Tunturibacter psychrotolerans: one gene and its partner. The protein of the gene in region 1 interacts with the protein of each later gene in a pairwise test. Links are inferred from orthologs where the notes say so. Each region holds a gene or a part of one and is shown in the gene's direction. Other genes may lie near its edges. The genes, in order: nth and aceE.

Region 1 (10,550 bases):
TGTTCGAGCTGATCGCGGTCGAGGACCTGTGCGGTCTTGGCTGCGTCGTAGAGGTTGCCGCCGAAGATGTCCCAGCCGGTGAAGACGATGTCGTTGAGGTCGGCGAGGGGAACGAATTCTTTGATGAGTGGGCTGCGGGCGTCAGTACGTTTGCCAAGGCGGATGGTAGCCATCTGCGTGGTGGACCCGATGGGTTTGGCGAAGCCGCGTCGAATGGCTTCTACGCCGGCGATGAGTGTGGTGGCGACAGCTCCCATGCCGGGAATCATGACGCCTAGTTTTCCAGTGGCAGGCTTGATGGTTGCCGCGGCTTGCGCAGCGGATGCTGGCTTAGCGGCTGGGGGTGTAGACATTCTTGGCGGTACCCTTCTATCGTGCGATATTCCGTGTAATGCGGACTCTTTAGTATCGCTTAGCGGGGAGGGTGGCGGCAAATGGGGTGGCGCGAGCGTGTGCACGCTCCGCAGTGCCGAGTGCGACCGTCGCCGATGTCTGCATTAGAATCGTTCGTATGACCGACATTGCTGTTGCCCTCGCTTCGCCCGATGTGCTGGCACGCGCCCGGAAGATTAAGCTTTTCCTGATGGACGTGGATGGCACCCTTACTGATGGTGGCGTCTGTCTGATTTCAGCGACTTCCCCTGATGGTGCGGCGACAGTGTCCGAGATGAAGGTATTCAACGCCCAGGATGGGCAGGGACTCTCGCTTGCCCACACGATGGGAATTCAAACAGGATTCATCACTGGTCGGTCCTCACCAGCTGTAGCCAGGCGCGCGGAGGAGCTGAAGGTCACTTTTGTCTATCTGGGACAGGCGAAAAAGACAGAGGCTTTCGAGGAGTGCATGCGAAAGGCTGGCGTGACGGAAGAAGAAGTTGCATATATGGGCGACGATTTGCCTGATATTCCTCTGGCACGGCGTGCGGGGCTGGCGGTATGCGTGGCCGATGGCGTGCCCGAGTTGCGGGCGGTCTGTCACTTCACGACTCGGCGACTTGCTGGGCGAGGCACCGCGCGCGAAGTAATAGAACTCATCCTGAAAGCACAGGGACGCTGGGAAGAGGCCGTGCCGCTGGCGCTTGCGTAATACATCGGGGCGTCCGTTTCGATTTTTGATTTGGCCCTATTTGTGGACGAATCGACAGCGACTGCTCCACGAGCTAGTTGCTGCCCGAATCTGCGCCCGGCGCTGAAGCCTTGTCCCGATAGTACGTAGGTTTCCATCGCAACAGGTTGGCGGCCGACTTGCATGGTGTCATCCAGAAGAGCGTCGTCAGGTAGAAGCGATTTTTAACATGTTCATGGATCTTCGGCATGATGTATCGGTCGATCGCATCCTCACCAACATTCCAGCCGAATCCGTACACTGGCGTGATCACGAAATCCTGAAATCCTGTTTCATTGGTCGTGCGGCCAAGATGGGCGACATAATAGGTATTTCGTCCGCTGTTGCCGATCGAAGCTTCGCTCACCGGCCCAACTTTCCATTGAGCGCTGTACACGGCAGAGTACGCCATCGCCTTCAGCCTGGACCGCCAGTAATTTCCGTTGTTCTCGAACACCAGCGCACGTGCCTTCGGGTCGTTCTGTTCAAAGATGCTGCTTACAATTGCGCCCATCATCGGATGCCCGACGTCGTGCACGATGAAGGTCGTATCATCCGACCATTGATACCAGCGGTAGTGCTCAACGCAAAATACATACGTGGACCAATAAGGATTTGTTGTAAGGTCGTGCCGGGTCTCGGAGTCCAACAGAATGTTCCCCGAGTGCTGGGCCGTAAGAAACTCGAACGACTGCCACAGTATCGGCAACCAGTGCACCTTGCAGGCCTTTCCGCGGATTCTACCGGTCTCGCATCCCTCGGTCAGCTGCTCTCGGGCAATCTCCTTCTCCGTCGCCGGTGCCGCTACGGTTGTCTCAATGCCTGAATTATCGCTGGCTTCCTCGTTCGATCGAGAGCTGATCGCCCCTGCAGTTGAAATCAGTGCGGGTAACGGAGCATCGGGCAGAGATTCGAGCGACGCTCTCCCTTCGGCCGAACCTGTCTTAGGCTCGGCGGCTTCACGAGCACCCGCAAAGGCAGTGGAAGTGCCCATCAGAAGAAAGATACCGAACGTTCCAGACAGTGAACTGAGAAGGCATCTGCGGTAGAGGGATCGGGTCAAGTTTAGCTCCGAAGATTGGGGAACACGAGCTGGGGAGTGCAATGTTCGAGCGCGAAGAGACGAGGTCCAAGAGGCGCAGCCGAGCGTACTCGACGAGACTCACCAAAAGCAACGCCAAATTTGTCGACAGTGAGTTTCGTGTTCGAAGAGTTAATAGCGCCGTTCGTTCTGGGCTTGCTCAGCCTCTCCGCGAACAGCTATAGTGATGCGCGATCCATAGTGAACTGCAAGGGGAGTAGCAGAATTCGCGCCTGCTTTTTACACTTCGTGATTTGCTTTAGCCTGCTCCCGACTGCTTCCGCAGCGGGGCAGGCGCAGTCGTCGACAGCAGGGTGGCAAGTCGTAGAGACTCTTAAATCGGGCACCTCGATCCGAATCACACTGACCAAAGAGAGGTTTTTTTGCGCCTTTGACTCAGCCGACGAGAATGGGTTGGTCTGCCACAAGCGACAAGCTGGCGTTGAGCACTCTATCTCGCTGCAGAGGGATGATATTCAGCTTATCCGAGCACGGAACGCGACCTGGTCGGTCATCGGCGGAACCCTTGTTGGAGCTGGGCTCGGCGCGGGGATCGGCGCCATCGTCGACGCTGGGATCAAGAACCCGGAGACCACGAATAATGCCAAGTTCACGGGCGGTTTGGCCCGCGCTGGCGGTCTCTTAGGAGCTTTGATGGGCCTTGCCACGGAGTTCGTGCCGGGCAAGTTGCTTTACAAAAGCGAGAGTCAACATCGTTGAAGCCAGCGTTACTGGTTCGGACGCAGGATTGAAATTTCTATTTACCAACGGTAGACCGTAATGCCTAAGCGGGTTCGGTGCGGATGCGGTTTTTCCAGTGGGATACGACGAACCAGATGAAGCCGATGATGATGACGGCTTCTACGCCGAGGTGGAAGCGGTGAAAGATCTCTTTGAAGCGGGGGTTGGTGTTCCATGTGGCGCCTAGCTTCATGCCGATATAGGCGAGGGCGTAGCACCAGGGCCAGGAACCGATGAAGGTGTAGATGTGGAAGCGGAGCTGGTTCATCTTCGCGACACCGGCGGGGAAGGCGATGAAGGTGCGCACGATGGGGAGCATGCGCCCAATGAGCACGGTGATGGAGCCGTATTTGGCGAAGAAGTGATCGACGAGGTCGAGGTCTCGGCGACTGAGGAGCATCATGCTGCCGTAGCGCTCGACCATGGGGCGTCCGCCCTTTGCGCCGACCCAGTAGGCGGGAATGGAGCCAAGGTTCGAGGCGAGGGAGGCCACAGTGGCGAGGATGATGAGCTGGAGTTGCGTATGCGCGAGGGCATAACCAGCGAGCGGCATGATGACTTCGGAGGGGATGGGGATACAGGCAGACTGGATGGCCATGAGGAGGACAACACTGGCGTATCCGCCGCTGGCGATGGCGCCGATGAGGAGGGCAATAATCTTCTCTGACATGTAACTCCAGTATACGAGGTGAGGGTTGGGTGAGGATGAGCTAGCATGGAAGAGTCAGGAGAAGTACCCATGTCGAATACTGCTACCGATGCCACTGCTACTACTGCTATCAATGACAACTCCGCTTCTGCAAGCTCCTCTTCTGCGGCTTCCATTGCAGCCCCTGGCCAAGTGGGAAGGCCCGCAAGCAGCTATGGCGCGGCCCCGCATGATCCGTCGAAGCCGGCGGTGAAGCGGCAGATTGTTTGCTTCAGCTTCTATAAGGTGATGCCTGAGTGGCGGAGACTGCCTGCGGACGAGAAGGCGAAGCATAAGGCGGCGTTTGCCGATGTGCTGACGAAGTGGAATAAGCCGGGGGAGTTTGTTTCGTTGACGTACTCGACGATTGGGACGCGGGGCGATGTGGATATGTGCGTCTGGTCGATTGGGTATGGCGTGGATGAGTTGAATGAGATGCGCAGTGAGTTGATGAGGACGCCGCTTGGTGGGTATCTGAATTCGCCGCATAACTTTCTCGCGATGACGAAGCGCTCGCAGTATCAGATTGATCGTCCGGATGAGAGCGAGGGCGAAGGGCGTGGCGCGATTCGTCCGGGGGGACAGAAGTACATCTTTATCTATCCGTTCTGGAAGACGCGGCCCTGGTATTTGCTGCCTGCTACAGAGCGGAAACGGCTGATGGATGAGCATATTCGGATTGGGCTGATGTATCCGCGGGTGAAGCTGAATACGACTTACTCGTTCGGGATCGACGACCAGGAATTTGTGGTGGCGTTTGAGACAAACTTTCCGGAGGACTTTCTGGATCTCGTGCAGCAGCTTCGGGAGACTGAGATCAGTATGTATACCCTGCAGGACACGCCGATCTTCAGCTGTGTAAGGGTTCCGGCGGCGGAGATGCTGGACCGGTTGGGTTAGAGCGCGCATGGCGAAGACTACCGTTGTTCGAACTGCTGCGAAGGCTAAGGCTGTGGTTGGGGCGAAGGCGCGGGCTATTGCGAAGTCTGAGCCTGTCGCAGCTAAGAAGAAAATCGGAAAGACAGTGAATCCGCTGGCGCCGGAGCGGATTGCGGCGATTCTGGATGCACTGCGGAAGACTTATCCAGGAGTGGTTTGCGCGCTGAATCACAAAGGCGCGTGGGAGCTGACGGTGGCTACGATTTTGTCGGCGCAATGTACCGATGTGCGGGTGAATCTGGTGACTCCGGCGCTGTTCAAGGCGTTTTCTACACCGAAGGCGATGGCTGCTGCTTCCCTCCCCGAGCTCGAAGATCTGATTCGGACGACTGGTTTTTTTCGCAATAAAGCGAAGTCGATTCAGGGTGCGGCTCGAGTGGTGACCGAGGAGTTTGGGGGGAAGGTGCCTCAGACGATGGAGGAGATACTCACGCTTCCGGGGGTGGCTCGGAAGACGGGCAACGTGGTGCTCGGGTCATGGTTCAACATTGCGGTGGGTGTTGTTGTCGATACGCATGTCATGCGGCTGTCGAAGCGGCTGGAACTGACCAAGGAGACTGCTCCTGAGAAGGTGGAGAAAGATCTGATGAAGATCATTCCGCAGGATCGGTGGATCGCGTTTTCGCATGAGCTGATTCATCATGGCCGGCAGATCTGTGTAGCGCGGAAACCGAAATGTGTGGACTGTACGCTGGAGAGGCTTTGCAACTCCGGGGATAAGACGTGGAGTTCCCATTGAGATATCCTCACTCCCCTACGACGTCGTCACCGGTTTAGAGAAATTCCAATCTAATATAGGGGAAGCGGTCACTCGCAAGTCCAATTCCTTCCGCGGTTGCGATCAAGCTCAGTCAACCTTTGGAATGCAGGTCCCGGGTAAATTACGCGTCGCTGTGGGAGAGAGAATGTCCGAAGTTGACTATTCTGTGGGACAGAAGTGCCCGTTGTGTTCAGGTGGGAACATAGAGATCTATATTGACGCGAAGGGTGGGACCCTTGCCGCAGACGCGCTGGGATCATCGCGGACGAACGTGACTCACGGAAAGATTCTTCGTTGCCAGTCGTGCCGATTTGTTTTCTCCGAGTTTCGGCCTGCGGATGAGGAGCTTCACACGCTTTATCGGCAGATGGACCCTACCGTGTACGAGAAGGAAGCGCCGGGGCGACTGAAGACTGCCGAGCGGCATTTGAAGATGGTGGGGCGACATATCTCGGGCGGGAAACTGGTGGACGTCGGATGCGCGTCGGGTTCATTTCTTGCTGTTGCCGCAGAGGCGGGATGGGCGGTAACCGGAGTGGAGCCTTCGGAGGTACTCGCAAAGCGCGCTAAAGAGGCGCTTCGCGGTCGCGGCGAAGTGTACTGCTCTACGCTTCAGGAGGCGAATCTTGCTCGCGCGTCTTTCGATGCGCTTACCCTGTGGGATGTGCTGGAGCATGTCACCGACCCGGTGTCCTTTTTAGGTGATTGCGCAGGCTTGCTGAAACCTGGGGGATATCTGTTTGCGAATCTGCCGGATATCAGCAGCATTCAGGCCAGAGTGCTTGGCGAGCGCTGGCCTTTGCTTCTTGCAGAACATCTGAATTATTTTGACCGGGATACTCTGAAGCTTTGCGGAGAGAAGAATGGCTTGAAGTGGGTGGCCTTCGATCGTCGCCCGGCTTCGTTTACGTTGGAATATATTCTCTACCGGCTGTCGCAGCATCGGATTCCTGCGAGCGAGTTCGGATATCGCATGGTGCAGAAAAACGCTTTGGGCAGTATGAGTATTCCGATCTACCTGGGAGAGACGTTCGCGGTGTGGACGCGGTCTTAGCGTTGCTGCGTGGGTTGGTTTTAGGTGAGTTTGGTTAGAAGGGATCGGACGAGGTCGGGGATGGTGGCTTCGGCGGCTTCGAGGGTGGGTTCATAGCCGAGGTCGCGAAGGGTTTGGCTGGTGACCGGGCCTATGGATGCGAGAATGATGTCTGGCGGGAGGGTGAGGCCGGCGGTCTCGAGCAGTGCGATGAGGTTGCGGGCTGTCGAGGCGCTGGTGAAGCTGATGGCGTCGGGATAGTTTGCGGGGGCGCTGAAGATGGCTTGAAGCGCGGGGATCGAGTCGACGGGAATCTGGTTGCGGTAGGCTTCGGCGATGGTGACGATGGCTCCGGCGGCGGTGAGGGCTTCGGGGATTGTGTCGCGAGCTTCGGCAGCGCGGACTAGGAGGAAGGATTTGCCGGAGGCCTCGGGGAGGAGCGCTTCGGCGAGAGATTCGGCGATGTATTGCGGGGGGACGAGATCGACGGTGAGGCCGATATTGTTGGCGGCGCGCAGGGTGGCGGGGCCGATGACAGCGATGTGTCTGGGGAGTTGGGTGAGGCGCTGGAACTGGGCACGACGATGGAAGGCTTCGACGGCGTTGGCACTGGTGAAGACGAGCCAGTCGTAGGTGCGGAGACAGGTGAGGGCGGCGTCGAGAGGTGCGTAGGTTTCGGGTGGGGCGATCTCGATGGTGGGGATGAGGATGGGGGTCGCGCCGAGAGCTTCCAGTTGCGTTGCCAGTTCGGAGGCCTGGTGGCGTGTGCGGGTGATGAGGATGCGTTTGTTGGTCAGGATTGGCATCCTCTGGATATTGTATGTCTCGCCGACGGTGCGGGCATTATGTGGAGTGAATTGGGCTCTTGTTGACTTGATTCTCATGCCCGGCCTAGGATGCCGCACCAAGGAGAGAAGCTCATGCCAACTTATATTTCGCTCGGCCGCTGGACCCCACAAGGGGCGCATACGATGAAGGAGAGTCCTGCGAGGCTGGAGGCCGCGAAGAAAGCGTTTGCGGCGGACGGCGTCAAGATGCTGCACTTTTTTCTGACGATGGGGACTCACGACATGGTCATCATTACCGAAGCACCAAACGATGAGGTGATGGCGAAGGCGATCCTATCGACGATTGCAAAGGGAGGCATTACAACACAGACCGTACGTGCTTTTACGGAAGACGAGTACAAGGGACTCATGAAAGGTCTCCAGCTCTGATTGGAAGCGCAGTGTCCGAAGATCGGCAGAGTGGAGCGATGTTACGTTCCCTGGAACGGCAGGGGTCTTGTTGATTTTGCGCGGCGCTGGAGATACAGCGCCGCTTCGAGGATGATCTTCAGACGGCTGGAGCAGCAAGGAGATCGAGGGCGCCTTTGGATTTGAGATCATCGGCGACGCAAAGGCCTAGATTGATGGGGTCGGAGTTGTTGGTGGCTTCGGTTTCGACCTGGACCATGGATTCGCCATCGGGTGAGACTACCTGAGCGACCATCTTCCACTTCCCTTCTTCGTGGAAGCAGTGAGCGCCGATGGGAAGAGAGCAGCCGCCGCCGAGCGCGTCGAGTGTGGTGCGTTCGGCTTCAATGGCGAAGCGCGTGTAGGGATGCTCGAGGAAGGCGATGGCGCTTCGGATGTAGGCGTCGCGGGCTTCGTCGATGACGTGCGATTCGCTGCGGGTTTCGAGGGCAAGCGCACCCTGGCCCGGGGCGGGACAGAGTTCACAGGGAGAGAAGCGCTGGTGGACGGATTCGGTGCGCTTGAGGCGGTCGAGGCCGGCGGCGGCGAGGACGAGGGCGTCGCATTGGCCCTGCTCGAGCTTGCGGAGTCTGGTGTCGATGTTGCCGCGGACTTCGACGAAGGTGACGTCGGGGCGGAGTGCGAGGATCTGTGCGCGACGACGCGGGCTGGTAGTGCCGATGCGGCCTCCGGTGGGGAGGGTATGGAGCGCCCAGTATGGCTCGCAGACCCAGACGTCGCGGGCGTCGGCGCGTTTTGGGATGGCGGCAAGGGTGAACTGAGAGGCGAGCTTGGTGGGGAGATCCTTGAGGCTGTGGACGGCGAGGTCGATGCGGCCCTCTTCGAGGGCTTCTTCGATTTCTTTGATGAAGATGCCTTTGCCGTCGAGGTTCGGCGGTGGAACGAAGCCGGGCTGCTGCATGCGGTCGCCGGTGGTGCGGATGATCTCGAGTTCGACGTGATAGCCGGCGTCGCGGAGAGCGTAGAGGATATGGTTGGCCTGCCAGAGGGCTAATTGGGAGCCTCTGCTGCCGATGCGGATGGGATTACGGGGATTATTGTGCTCGGAACTCATATTCCTAATTAGGATACGGGATGCGAAGTGCGATGGTTGAGATACTTCTCATCAATTTGGCTGGAATGGAGGCGGGTTCCTCCACTTTGGGCGGAGTGGCATGCTCGGACATTGGGGCGGGGTTTGGGTGGACCATGGCTGGTATCGAACGAGTGGCTTCGGTGGAACGAAGCGAATTGTCCGGAACTAACTGGACGATGGGAGCGTAAGTGCCTGACAGACACACGAGCGCTGGAGGGACTACATGCAGGATATTTGGGTGGCGTTGCGTCAGTTCTACAAGTCGCCGGGCTTTGCCATTACTGTTGTGCTGACGATTGCTTTGGGGATTGGGGCAAATACCGCGATCTTTACCCTGGTGCATGCGGTACTGATGAAGTCGCTGCCGGTGGCAGATCCGAAGACGCTGTTTCGTGTGGGCGATCTGGATGACTGCTGCGTCAACGGCGGGTACATCAATGACAATGGCGATTTCGATATGTACTCGTACGAGTTGTACAAGCATCTGCAGGAGACTACGCCGGAGTTTGAACGACTGGCGGCAATGCAGGCGGGGGGGGAACAGAAGACCACGCGGCGAGGCTCGGAGCCGGCGAAGTCTGAACGTGCGCAATATGTCTCGGGCAATTTTTTTACGACGTTTGGGATTGGACCATTTGTGGGGCGAATGCTGACGGATGCGGATGATATGCCGGGTGCGGCTCCGGCGGTGGTGATGAGTTATCAGGCCTGGCAGTCGGACTACGGTGGCGACCCAAAGGTGGTTGGGTCGACGTTTTATCTGCAAGGACAGCCGGCGACGGTGGTTGGGATTGCGCCGCCGGGATTCTTTGGCGATCGGATCAGGAGTAATCCGCCAGGGCTGTGGATTCCGTTGGCGATGGAGCCTGCGATCGAAGGCAAGAATTCGATTCTGCATGTGCCGGACAGCAACTGGCTCTATGCCGTGGGGAGGTTGAAGCCGGGAGTCAGCACGACTGCGCTGCAGGACAAGATGTCGGGTAGCTTGAGACAGTTTCTTGCGGCGCAGCCTAGCTACTCTCGAAACGGTGGATCGGCTAGTCTTCCGAAGCAGCATGTGGTGATCGTGCCGGGTGGCGCGGGAATACAGAATCTGCAGAAGGAGACGGGCAAGGGACTTTATCTGCTGATGACGATCTCGGGGCTGGTGCTGCTGGTGGCCTGCGCGAATGTGGCGAACCTTTTGCTGGCGCGAGGAACGACGCGGAGGGCTGATACCTCTGTGCGGATGGCGCTCGGCGCGGCGAGGAGCAGGTTAATTCGGCAGATGTTGACGGAGAGTTTGCTACTCGGATGTGCGGGTGGTCTGGTCGGATTGGTCGTGGCTTACGCGGGAACGCGTGTGATTTTGGCACTTGCATTTCCTGATTCGCCGAATCTGCCAATTGCGGCGAGTCCTTCCCTGGCGGTGCTGGGGTTTGCATTTTTACTGTCGCTGCTGACGGGAGTCGTGTTTGGGGTGGTTCCGGCCTGGATTACATCGAACTCCGATCCGGCGGAGGCATTGCGGGGGGCGAACCGCTCGACCCGAGATCGGTCTTCGCTGCCACAAAGATCGTTGATTGTGTTTCAGGCGGCGCTGTCGCTGGTGTTGCTGGTGGGTGCGGGGTTGTTGACGAAGAGCCTGCGCAATATGGAGCACCAGAACTTCGGAATTCAGACGTCGAACAGGTATGTGCTGCATCTTGATCCGGCTGGCGCAGGTTATAAGCCGGAGACGCTTCCAGCGTTTTACAGGGCACTGGAGGATCAATTTGGGGCCTTGCCAGGAGTGCAGAGCGTTGGCCTGGCACTGTACAGCACGCTTGAGGGAAACAACTGGGGCGAGGGTGTGTTTGTGAGTGGGCGACCGGCGCCGGGACCAAACGACCA
Region 2 (10,880 bases), 130 kb from region 1 along the record:
CTGTTGGGCGTTCGCGACGACGGAGCTATTGGTGGCGGTACTGGGTCCGCTGGCTGGCGTCTGCGCCGTCTGGCTGCCCTGTGCCTGTGCATAAGACAGATTGCAGGCTAGAAAGAGGCAAAACCCGACAGAACGAACCGACGCCCAAGCAGCGTCCGTTGTTTTGCTTTTATTCATACGTTTGATCGTACCCTGCATCTTGATTGGATTCACGGACTAGTTTATGGCAGGCCCGGCACAACTATAGAAGTCATTGGTGTTGTCGCAAATTACTCGTATGACTTAATGATGCGCCCGATTGTCAAAAATCTTCAAAAGATGCATTCGGTACACTCTCATCAAACTTGTCTTGAGGACTCCGTACATGCTTCTGGGGATTGACGTTGGAACTGGGGGAACCCGAGCCGTGCTGATCGACCTCTCCGGCGCAGTCGTCGCCTCCTCCGCAAGCGAGCACGCAGGGATCCATTCAGCACAGATTGGTTGGGCGGAGCAGGACCCCGAAGACTGGTGGCGGGCCACCCGCGAAGCTCTGGCAGGAGTTATGGCGGCTAGTGAATTTGTGCTGGTGGCTGAAGAGGGAGCAGCGTTTGGTGCGGCGTTGCTGGCTGGAACAGGCACCGGAGTGTGGCAGAGTGTGGAGGCAGCTTGTGCGGCGACGGTTCACGTGGCGCAGACGATTGCGCCGAAGAACGCCGCTGTGATGGATCAGGCTCATAAACAGTATCGTCGGATCTATCCGGCGTTACAAGAGATTGCGAGGAGTTGAAGATGGCTGGTGAGATTGGGGTTGCCATTATTGGGTTTGGGTTAGCAGGACAGGTGTTTCACGCTCCGTTTGTGAGCGCTGTTCCTGGGCTGAAGTTGGAGGCGATTGTTCAGCGCAAGGGCGATGAGGCTGGGAAGGCTTATCCTTCGGCTCGGATTCTGCGGTCGTTTGAGGAGGCTTTGAGCGATCCAGCGATCCAGCTTGTCGTGGTTGGAACTCCGAATGAGACTCACTTTGATCTTGCGAAACAGGCTCTGTTGGCTGGAAAACATGTGGTGGTCGATAAGCCGTTCGCTGCAACAAGCGCGGAGGCTTTGGAGCTGAAAGAACTCGGGTTGAAGCAGCGGCGGGTCTTGGCTCCGTTTCACAATCGGCGCTGGGATGGCGATTTTCTGACCGTGGTGAAGATTTTGAAGGACGAATCGGTGGGGCGTCTGGTGACCTACGAGTCGCACTTCGACCGCTTTCGGCCGATGCCTCGCGAGAACACCTGGAAAGAAGGCGCTAACGGCTGCAACGGGCTTCTTTTCGATCTTGGCCCACACCTTGTGGACCAGGTGTTGACGCTGTTTGGTGCACCGCAGGGAATTACGGCCAGCGTCCGGATGGATCGCGACTCGACCGATATCGAGGATGCGTTCGATATCACGCTGGAGTACCCGAAGATGCGTGCGCATTGCCGTTCGAGCATGCTGGCTTGCGATGCAGCACCGCGCTTTCTGCTGCATGGGACTCGGGGCAGCTTCAAGAAGTTTGGCCTCGACCCGCAGGAACCGGCGTTGCTTGGCGGAGCAAAGCTGCCTCACATTGGGCAGGGCGAGTGGCTGGCCGATGCCGAGGAGCACTGGGGCACTTTGACCGTTGCCCCTAACCCGAACGACCCCGGCACGCTGACCCGGACGAAGGTGAGGACAGAACTGGGTGACTATCGCAACTACTATGCCAATGTTCGCGATGCGATCAACGGCACGGCCGAGTTGGCGGTTAGGCCCGAGGACGGGTATTGGACCATAAAACTGCTTGAGCTAGCTCGACAGAGTTCGCTCGAGGGCCGCACCTTGCAGATCGCCTTTTGAGGTTGAGGGCACCTCCCTCGGGGCATCCCCTATAACACCTTTTGTTTGTGCAGTTTGCAAGAACGTCTCGCTGCAAAATCGTCATACAAAAGGGGTTACAGGCAAATTCGCCCAAATAAATGGGTTACGGGTTTTTATCTCTTTCTAAAGAAAAGCCCCGGTGGGTGCCGGGGCTTCTCTTTGCTATCTATTGTAGCGAACCGGGCATAACTCATACGCCACGCGAATGTGCTGGATTGGCGCGGGTTTTCGTGACTTGGGGGCTTGACAGGTTTTTGGAGGCGGATTTGTACGGGGATGACGCGGAATGGATGTTTCAACAGCTCGCCGTTGGCGGTGGATGCCTCTTTCCGTTGAAGGGATTATTTGCTCAGAGCGAGAGGGATGACAGCAGATCCCCTTCGAGGATGACAACTAGAAATGCAAAGGCAAAGCAACCGCAAGGCGAGGTCAAGGCAACGGCGCACACGGCGGCAACCTGCGGCGACCAAATGCGGCGGCGAATTTCCACTTTGCTGCGGAATTGTAGAGTAGAGGTATGGAGAATGAGCAGATTTTGAAGACGCAGGGGCTGCCACAGGGATTTGTGTGGGGTGCGGTAAAGGCGGGAATCAAGGTTAGCGGCAACGCGGATGTCGCCGTCGCGGTTGCGGCCAAGGGTGCAAATGGCGCAGCGATGTTTACGAAGAACCAAGTCGTGGCGGCCCCGGTAACCGTTGGGCGGCGGCATATGGCTTCGACCGGTGGTCGCGTGAGCGTGGTGCTGGTGAATGCGGGAAATGCAAACTGCGCGACCGGACAGCCGGGAGTAGACGCGTGCGTCCAGACGTGCGTAGCGGCAGCGGAGAGATTTCACTGCATCTTCGACGAAGTGTTCCCTTCCTCGACAGGAATCATCGGAGTTCCCTTTCCGGCGGAGAAGGTCCTCGCTGTGCTGCCTGAGTTGGAGCAGGTGATGGGCGCGACGCCGGAGCACGCGGATTCATTTGCGCAGGCCATTATGACCACTGATACGAAGATGAAGGTGGCGAGAGCTTCTGTCGACGTCGATGGAGTTGAGGTGCGGATCTTCGGCGTGGCGAAGGGCGCGGGAATGATCCATCCTCAGCTTGGAGGGCCAGTGGGACCGGCGCATGCAACGATGCTGGTTTATCTGTTCAGCGACATCGCGGCGGAGAGCGAGCAGCTACGCGGGTTGCTGGAGCCTGCGGTGGAGCGCAGCTTCAATTCGATCTCGATTGATGGGGATACTTCGACCAACGATACAGTGCTGTTGCTGGCCAGTGGAGCGAGTGGGGTGAAGCTGGATGCGCGCACGCAGGAGCCATTTGCGAACGCTTTGAAGTTGGTATGCGGATCGCTTGCGTATCAGATAGTGGACGACGGCGAAGGCGTGGGGCATGTGGTGACACTGCATATCACCGGCGCGCGGACAGAGGCGGAGGCAAAGCAGATTGCGAAGGCGATTGCTCACTCGCCGCTGTGCAAGACGGCCTGGTCGAGTGCGGACCCGAACTGGGGGCGGCTGCTGGCGGCGGCGGGATACAGTGGGGTGGCGTTCGACCCGGCGCTGGTGAATATCACGATTGGGGCGCAGCCGGTGTTTGAGCTGGGGGTGCGGTCGGCTGCCTTTCAGAAGGAGGCGGCGCATGCGGAGATGCAGGCGAGGGATTACACGATCACGATTGACCTTGGGCTGGGTGAGGCGGAGTGCCGGTTTCTGACGTGTGATCTGACGGAAGAGTATGTGCGGATTAATGCGGATTATTCGTCTTAAAGGCGATGTCCTGCCGGACGGGCCTCCTGCGCGGAGGGCGGTCACTTCGTGACTTGTGTACCGGTTTGGGTGGGGCAAGCTGTACGGGGCCTCGCGTTGCTCGGCTCTTGATTCCGACCAACGGGAGGACTGGCGAGGTTGGGGTTGTCAAGAAAAGGTAAACACGTCACGAAGTGACCGCCCTCCGCGCAGGAGGTCCGTCCGGCGGGTAGATGACGTTTTCGAGCAAGCCTTATATCGTTATAAGCGTGGGAGTGCGAGAAGACTTATGACAACGAAACTGGAAGAAGCCGCCAAACAGGACTTTACCGCCGAGGTCTCGGAGTGGATTGAGGCGTTTGACGACGTCGTTGCCGCTGACTGGGAGCAGGGCTCCGAGCTACTGGAGGCTCTGCGCAAGCGCGCACACGAAGCAGGAGTGCCGACGCCGAGCGAACTGACGACACCGTATCGCAACACTATTCCGAAACACGATGAAGTTCCGTATCCAGGCGACAGAGCGCTGGAGCGCAGGGTCGAGAGCCTGATTCGCTGGAATGCGATGGCGATGGTTCATGGTCAGAATAAAAAGGACGCCGGGATTGGCGGCCACATCTCGACGTACTCCTCGCTGGCTACTTTGTTGGAGGTTGGGTTTAATCACTTTTTCCACGCCAAGTACACGGCAGGCGGGTACGAACAGCCGGGAGACTTCATTTACTTTCAGGGTCACGCTTCGCCGGGAGTGTATGCGCGAGCCTATCTGGAAGGGCGATTCGATGACGACCGTCTGAAGAACTTTCGCCACGAACTGCGGGAAACGCCGGGGCTAAGCTCGTATCCGCATCCCTGGCTGATGCCGAACTTCTGGAACTTCCCTACAGTGTCGATGGGAATTGGGCCGTTGAATGCCATCTATCAGGCGCGGTTCATGCGGTATCTGGAGAACCGGAAACTGATTGAGCCGACCGAACGCAAGGTGTGGGCGTTCGTGGGCGATGGCGAGACGGACGAGGTCGATAGCCTTGGGGCGATCTCCGTCGCGGCGCGCGAGAAGCTGGATAACCTGATCTTCGTGGTGAACTGCAACCTGCAGCGGCTGGACGGACCGGTGCGCGGCAACAAGCGGATCATCGATGAGCTGGAAGGCGTGTTCCGCGGCGCTGGATGGAATGTAATCAAGGTGGTGTGGGGCTCGGATTGGGATGCGCTGTTTGAGCGCGACCATACGGGGCTGCTGCTGCGACGCATGGAAGAGTGCGTCGATGGCGAGTACCAGACCTTCAAAGCCAAGGGTGGGGCTTACCTGCGAGAAAACTTCTTTGGGAAGTATCCGGAGCTGTTGGAGCTGGTAAAGGATATGAGCGATGACGAGCTTGGGTTGCTGCATCGCGGTGGGCACGACCACACGAAGATCTACAACGCATACAAGCGAGCGGCCGAGCATAAGGGCGGACCGACGGTCATTCTGGCCAAGACGGTGAAGGGCCATGGGCTGGGTTCGGCGCAGAGCAGGAATGCGACGCACTCGGAGAAGAAGCTGGCGGATGATGGGCTGGCGGCGTTTGTGAAGCGATTTGAGATTCCGATCCCGGAGGAGGCGGCGAAGTCAGGTACGCCTTATCGTCCGGCGCAGAGTTCTCCTGAGATTGTTTATATGCAGGAGCGGCGAAAGGAACTTGGAGGATATCTGCCGACGCGCGAGGTGCCGAAGATCGACTTCAAAGCACCGGGGATCGAGTACTTTGGCGAGTGGACGGCGGGTTCGAATAAACGTGCGGTGTCGACGACGATGGGATTCGTGAGCATCCTGCGGCACTTGATGAAGGACCCGGCGATTGGAAAGCTGATTGTGCCGATCGTGCCGGACGAAGGCAGGACGTTTGGGCTGGAGTCGGCGATTCGGCAGGTGGGTATCTACGCGCCCGAGGGTCAAAAGTACGAGCCGCATGATGCGGATATGCTGCTCTACTACCGCGAGGACAAGGATGGTCAGATTCTCGAGGAAGGGATTACGGAGGCGGGGGCGATGGCCTCGTTTACCGCGGCGGGCACGGCGTATGTGAACTACAAAGTGCCGACGATTCCCTTCTACATGTACTACTCGATGTTCGGATTTCAGCGCATCGGAGATATGGTATGGGCGTTTGCCGACTCGCGTGGCAAGGGTTTTTTGATGGGCGGAACAGCTGGGCGTACGACAATGCTTGGTGAGGGACTGCAGCATCAGGATGGGCACAGCATCGTGCTCGCCAGCACGGTGCCGACTTGCGTGACCTACGATCCCGCGTACGTGTATGAGCTAGCGGTGGTCATTCAGGATGGGATTCGTCGGATGTATGAGAAGGGCGAAGACTGCTTCTACTACATCACGATGTACAACGAAGACTATACGATGCCAGCGATGCCGGAGGGCTCCACTGAGGGAATCCTGCGCGGAATGTACAAGCTGAAGCCTGCGAGTGGTGAGGCGACGGGGCAGCTGTTTGGCAGCGGGCCGATCCTGAACGAGGTGCTAAGGGCGCAGGAGATTCTGGCTTCGAAGTACAACGTGCACGCCGATGTGTGGAGTGTGACCAGCTATACCGAGTTGCGGCGGGATGCGCTGGCGGTGGAGCGATGGAATCGGCTGCATCCTGCCGAGAAGGAGAAGGTGCCGTATGTGCTGCAGGCGCTTGGAACTTCGGCCGGACCGATTATTGCTACGAGCGACTACATGAAGTCGGTGCCGGATCTGCTATCGCCGTGGTTGCCTTCGCGGCTTGTTACGCTCGGGACGGATGGCTTCGGTCGCAGCGATAACCGCGAGCATCTGCGCAGACACTTTGAAGTAAGTGCTGAGGCGATTGTCGGAGCGACGCTGTCGAAGCTGGCGCGTGACGGCAAGTTCAAAGCGAAAGCAGCGCAGAAGGCGATGGGCGAGCTTGGTCTGGATGTCGATGCGGCTGATCCGGCGCGTGCCTAGGGTCTTTTCAACGGCTTGATGGCGAAGAGGGTTCCTTCGGGGGACCCTCTCGTTTTGTAATTGGAGATTTGCCTGGAGGGTTGGTTGAGCAAAGCAGGGTCGTACGAGAATCCCTTGGTGCCGAATAAGAAGCTGCTGCAGATGTATGGAGTGATGGCAGATGCCCGAGCTTTGGATGAACACATTCGGGGATTGCAGAAGGGCGTGAAGGGGCGACAAAAGCTGCGGTCGACCCGAGGGCAGGAGGCCTGCCGGGTGAGCACGGCTCTTGAACTGCTGCCGGGGGATCTGGTGAGCGACTCGCAGGCTGGAGTGGTAATGGATCTGATCTCGGGTGCGCCGTCGAAGGCGCAGCTCGATTCCCTGCTGAGGCGTGTCGCGGAGTTTCATGAAGGGAAGATCGACGGGGCGAAGCTGGCGAGGGAGGGTGCGCTGGCGCGCGTTCTGCCTTGGGTTGACGATGTGGGCAACCGGCTGACGATGGCGATGGGGGCCGCTCTCTCGTTCAAGACGCTGAAGCGCGGAAGCTTGGTCGTCGCTTATGTTGGCCACGACCAGCCGGGTAAAAAGGAGTGGCGACAGGTCCTCCAGACTGCTTCGAAGCTGGAGCTGCCGATGATCTTTGTTGTCTTGCCGAGTGACGAAAAAGATGAGGGCGGAGTGCGCCAACTAAGCGCGAAGGCACGCGGCTGGGGTATGCCGGGATTTCCTGTGGATGCGAACGATGCGGTGGCTCTGTACCGGGTGACTCAGGAGTCGTTAGGACGAATCCGAGGTGGCGGCGGTCCGGTCCTGATTGAATGCAAAGGATATCGGGCGGAAGGAGTGCGGAAAGACTCCACCGACGATCCGCTGGCGCAGATGAAGAGCTTTCTGCTTGGCCGCAAGGTCTGTACGGAGGCTTGGCTGGAAAAAGCTGGAGAGCGGCTTCGCACGCGCATTTCATCGTCTAAATGAGCTGCAGGGTCATTAGTTGGTAACTGCGAGCCGGAAGTTGCGGGCGGTTACACTGGTGTCGGCGTTCAGGCCCCGGGATTGAGGTGTAAGTGCGGACCAAAGCTTCTCTTTGTTTTGCGGTGCTGAGTGTATGGGCCGCATCGACAGCGATCGCGCAGACGCCAACGCCCCCTCCCGCGTCCCCTCCCACCTCCAATCCTGCCCCGACACCTGCTCCCGCCGGATCCCTACCGAGCGAACCGCCGTACGCGGTACAGCCGCCGCCATCGCAGGCCCCGATGCCCAGTTTACCGGTTCCCGCGCCGACACCTCCGCCGGTCGTAGTGCCGGCGCAAACGACTCCAGAAAAACCTTACGTCGCTTATCCCGGCTACGCTCCTCAGGAACCGAAGGAGCCGACGGATTGGCTGGGGTCGACTTATATTCCCGTCGACAGCTGGGTGTATCCGGAGTTGTCGAGGCTCTACTCGATGGGCTTCTGCAACACGATGTTCCTCAGCATGCGGCCCTATACGCGACGAAGCGTTCTGCACATGCTCCAAAAATCGCAGAGCGACATCGTCAACAGCGACAATGAGCAGGCTCAGTCGATTCTGACGAAGCTGTTGTACTACCTGAGCGCAGAGGATCCTGACGGCGGCCTGATCTCGCGCAACATCGTCTACGGACTGGATTCGTCGTACACGCGGGTGGTGGGGATCGACGGACCGATTCTGAATGACAGCTATCATCTTGGCCAGACGATCAGCAATGACTACGGGAGACCGTACCAGACCGGCTTTAACGCGATTGCAGGAGCATCCACGGTTGAGGAGTGGGGGCCGGTTTCGCTCTATGTGCGCGGCGAGTATCAACACGCGCCGTCGGCGACGGGATACTCTAACGACCTGGCGATGCTTCTGTCGATCAACGACTTCATCGATCCCTATCCTCCTGAACGTCAGCCCACGATTCCGCTGGGTCCGATTGTGGAGGAGAATCCGTTTCGCCTGGTAGAGGCGTATGCGTCGGTGCATGTGCTTGGGCATGAGGTCTCCGGGGGCAAGAGCGACGCATGGTTGGGGCCGGCGGCAGGCAGCTCGATGGCGTGGTCGAACAATGCAGAGAACATCTACTCGTTTCGCATCAACCGGGTGGAACCGCTTTATATTCCTTTTGTCTCAAAGATCATGGGCCCCCTCCGCTATGACTTTTTCTACGGCAGCCTGAAGGGGCATACGGTTCCACGCGCTCCCTGGGTGCACTCGGAGATGTTCTCGTTCCGTCCGACGGACAACTTCGAGTTCGCTTTTTCGCGGACCATCATCTTCGGTGGTGCGGGACACGCGCCAGTGAACCTGCACCTCTTTCTCAAGGGCTTCTTTGATCCGAACGATACGGTTGGGGATGAGAAGCAAGGTCGAGATGACCCAGGTGCACGTTTCAGCGACTTCAATGCTTCGTACCGGCTTCCCTTCCTGCGTAAATACGTGACGTTCGTGGTGGACTCGATCTCGCATGACGATGTGACGCCGATCAGTGCTCCGCGCCGGGCGTCTTACAGAACTGGTCTCTATCTTTCGCAGATTCCCGGGCTCAGGGCGTTGGATTTCAGGGTGGAAGCTGTCTCGACTGACCCGGGCGTTTCGTCGGCCCATCTCGGCCAATTTGCCTATTGGGAGACCATTCAAAAGCAGGGCTATACGAATAAGGGATTCATCATGGGGGACTGGATTGGACGTGAGGCCAAGGGTGGCCAGGCGTGGCTGACCTATCATCTATCGGGCAACGAGTGGGTTCAACTGGAATATTTGAATAAGAAGACGCCTGCGAACTTTATTCCCGGCGGAACGACGCAGAACCAGTACAAGGCAAGCGTGGTGAAACGACTGGGAAAAGACGTCGAGCTAAACGCATGGTTTCAGTACGAGCAATGGAAGGCGCCGGTCTACATGCCAGGGCTTCAGAAGAATACTTCGACCGCAGTGCAGCTTACGTGGTATCCCCAGTTACGTTCCTATCCTTCGCTTCACTAGCGCCCCGGGCTGAGCGTGTTACGAATCAGGTAACACTTTTGGACCATATAGAGTCCATAGCTCATCTAATCCTCCTTCCCAAAGGCCCCCTCGGGTAGACTAGAGCGAATGGGTTCTAAAAATACGCAGCCGCCGCTTGTGGGTGTTCCGGAAACGAACCAGGCAGGGTTCAGTACTACGGTTACAGATACTACGCTGTCTGAAGCACTGATTGTGCTGCGGAAACGCAAGCTGGTCCTGATAATTGCGGCATTACTTGCACTTGCGTACGGCATCTTCAAAGCAGAATCCCAACCAAAGCTCTATGAGTCCTATGGGCGCATTCAAGTTCGGTCCGGCTCGTCGAATGAATACCGGGTCAGCACGGTGCAGGAGTATGGCGGCGATTCCAACGCGAAACTATTGAGCGAGATCGAGATCCTGAAGAGCGATTCGCTGATGCTGACTGTGTGCCGTCAGATGGATCTTGCCAACAACGCAGACTTTCTCGAGCAGAAGGGCCCTCTGGAGCATGCGAGCCTGGATGACGCCGATACCAGGCAGGATACGGTCCATCGAATCCAGAGCAACCTGCACATCACCATCGTTCCGAAGACTGACATTATCCGCATCAGCTATAGCAGCCTGAATCCGAAGCTTTCGGCGGATATCGTCAACAAGGTGATCGCGGACTATATGCAACACACCTATCAGACGCGATTTGAGTCTTCGCAGCGCGCCTCTGTGTGGCTTTCGGGCACGCTTGATGGCTTGAAGCAGGAGGTCGAGGCATCGCAGGAACAGATGATGGACATGCAGCGTCGGCTCGGCATCCTGGGATTCGATCCGACCCACAATCAGATCACCGCGTCTCTTGACGACCTTGCCCGGGCGGCAGGTGCGGCAAAGCTGCAGCGCATCATCGCCGAAGCCCGCTACCGGGTGGTAAGCGGAATGGATCCCAACACGCTCGAAGGTACGATTGAGTTGACTCCAGGAACGGCGCCAGGAGAGCTCAACATGCTGCGTGGACAGCTCGCGGGAGCAAGAGCGAGCTATGCGACGCTGGAGTCTTCGCTGGGACCGAATCACCCGCAAGCCAAAGCCATCAGGGCGCAGATCGATGAGTACGTCAAAGAGATCGACGACGAGCAAAACCGCCTGATCACGCAGGCGAAGCAGAACTACGTCATCGCGAAGGCGAATGAAGACCAGACGACTGCCGCGCTTGAGACCCAGAAGACCGAGGCCTATAAGCTGCGCGATCAGTTGGTAGAGTACACGCTGCGACAGCGGGAGTATGAGGCCAACCGAACGCTGTATGATGGCCTGCAACAGCGCTTGCGAACGGCCAGTGTGCAGT

What was found.
Region 2: the proteins of nth (region 1) and aceE interact in binary tests that used the Escherichia coli proteins (3 or more experiments, as listed by UniProt). The link is inferred for Tunturibacter psychrotolerans from one-to-one orthologs.

The regions. Positions count from the first base shown.
Region 1 is NZ_CP132942.1:2,893,591-2,904,140, reverse strand. What follows is about bases 3,559-6,407. They hold nth (endonuclease III), read left to right. Parts: upstream 3,559-4,522; coding sequence 4,523-5,293; downstream 5,294-6,407. Other genes in these bases: RBB77_RS11965 (uroporphyrinogen-III synthase), read right to left, coding at 6,389-6,407; RBB77_RS11970 (class I SAM-dependent methyltransferase), read left to right, coding at 5,460-6,368; RBB77_RS11980 (chlorite dismutase family protein), read left to right, coding at 3,667-4,515; RBB77_RS11985 (DedA family protein), read right to left, coding at 3,559-3,597. Outside these bases: RBB77_RS12005 (inositol-3-phosphate synthase), read right to left, coding at 1-353; RBB77_RS12000 (KdsC family phosphatase), read left to right, coding at 512-1,087; RBB77_RS11995 (hypothetical protein), read right to left, coding at 1,161-2,099; RBB77_RS11990 (hypothetical protein), read left to right, coding at 2,601-2,906; more of RBB77_RS11985, read right to left, coding at 2,971-3,558; more of RBB77_RS11965, read right to left, coding at 6,408-7,153; RBB77_RS11960 (GYD domain-containing protein), read left to right, coding at 7,268-7,564; hemC (hydroxymethylbilane synthase), read right to left, coding at 7,683-8,657; RBB77_RS11950 (hypothetical protein), read left to right, coding at 8,678-8,866; RBB77_RS11945 (ABC transporter permease), read left to right, coding at 8,902-10,550. UniProt on the Escherichia coli protein: DNA repair enzyme that has both DNA N-glycosylase activity and AP-lyase activity. The DNA N-glycosylase activity releases various damaged pyrimidines from DNA by cleaving the N-glycosidic bond, leaving an AP (apurinic/apyrimidinic) site.
Region 2 is NZ_CP132942.1:2,762,614-2,773,493, reverse strand. Bases 3,588-6,766 are described here. They hold aceE (pyruvate dehydrogenase (acetyl-transferring), homodimeric type), read left to right. Parts: upstream 3,588-3,890; coding sequence 3,891-6,566; downstream 6,567-6,766. Other genes in these bases: RBB77_RS11470 (thiamine pyrophosphate-dependent enzyme), read left to right, coding at 6,684-6,766; argJ (bifunctional glutamate N-acetyltransferase/amino-acid acetyltransferase ArgJ), read left to right, coding at 3,588-3,622. In the rest of the region: RBB77_RS11495 (TolC family protein), read right to left, coding at 1-177; RBB77_RS11490 (FGGY family carbohydrate kinase), read left to right, coding at 365-769; RBB77_RS11485 (Gfo/Idh/MocA family oxidoreductase), read left to right, coding at 772-1,845; more of argJ, read left to right, coding at 2,384-3,587; more of RBB77_RS11470, read left to right, coding at 6,767-7,523; RBB77_RS11465 (capsule assembly Wzi family protein), read left to right, coding at 7,802-9,538; RBB77_RS11460 (GumC family protein), read left to right, coding at 9,647-10,880. UniProt on the Escherichia coli protein: Component of the pyruvate dehydrogenase (PDH) complex, that catalyzes the overall conversion of pyruvate to acetyl-CoA and CO(2).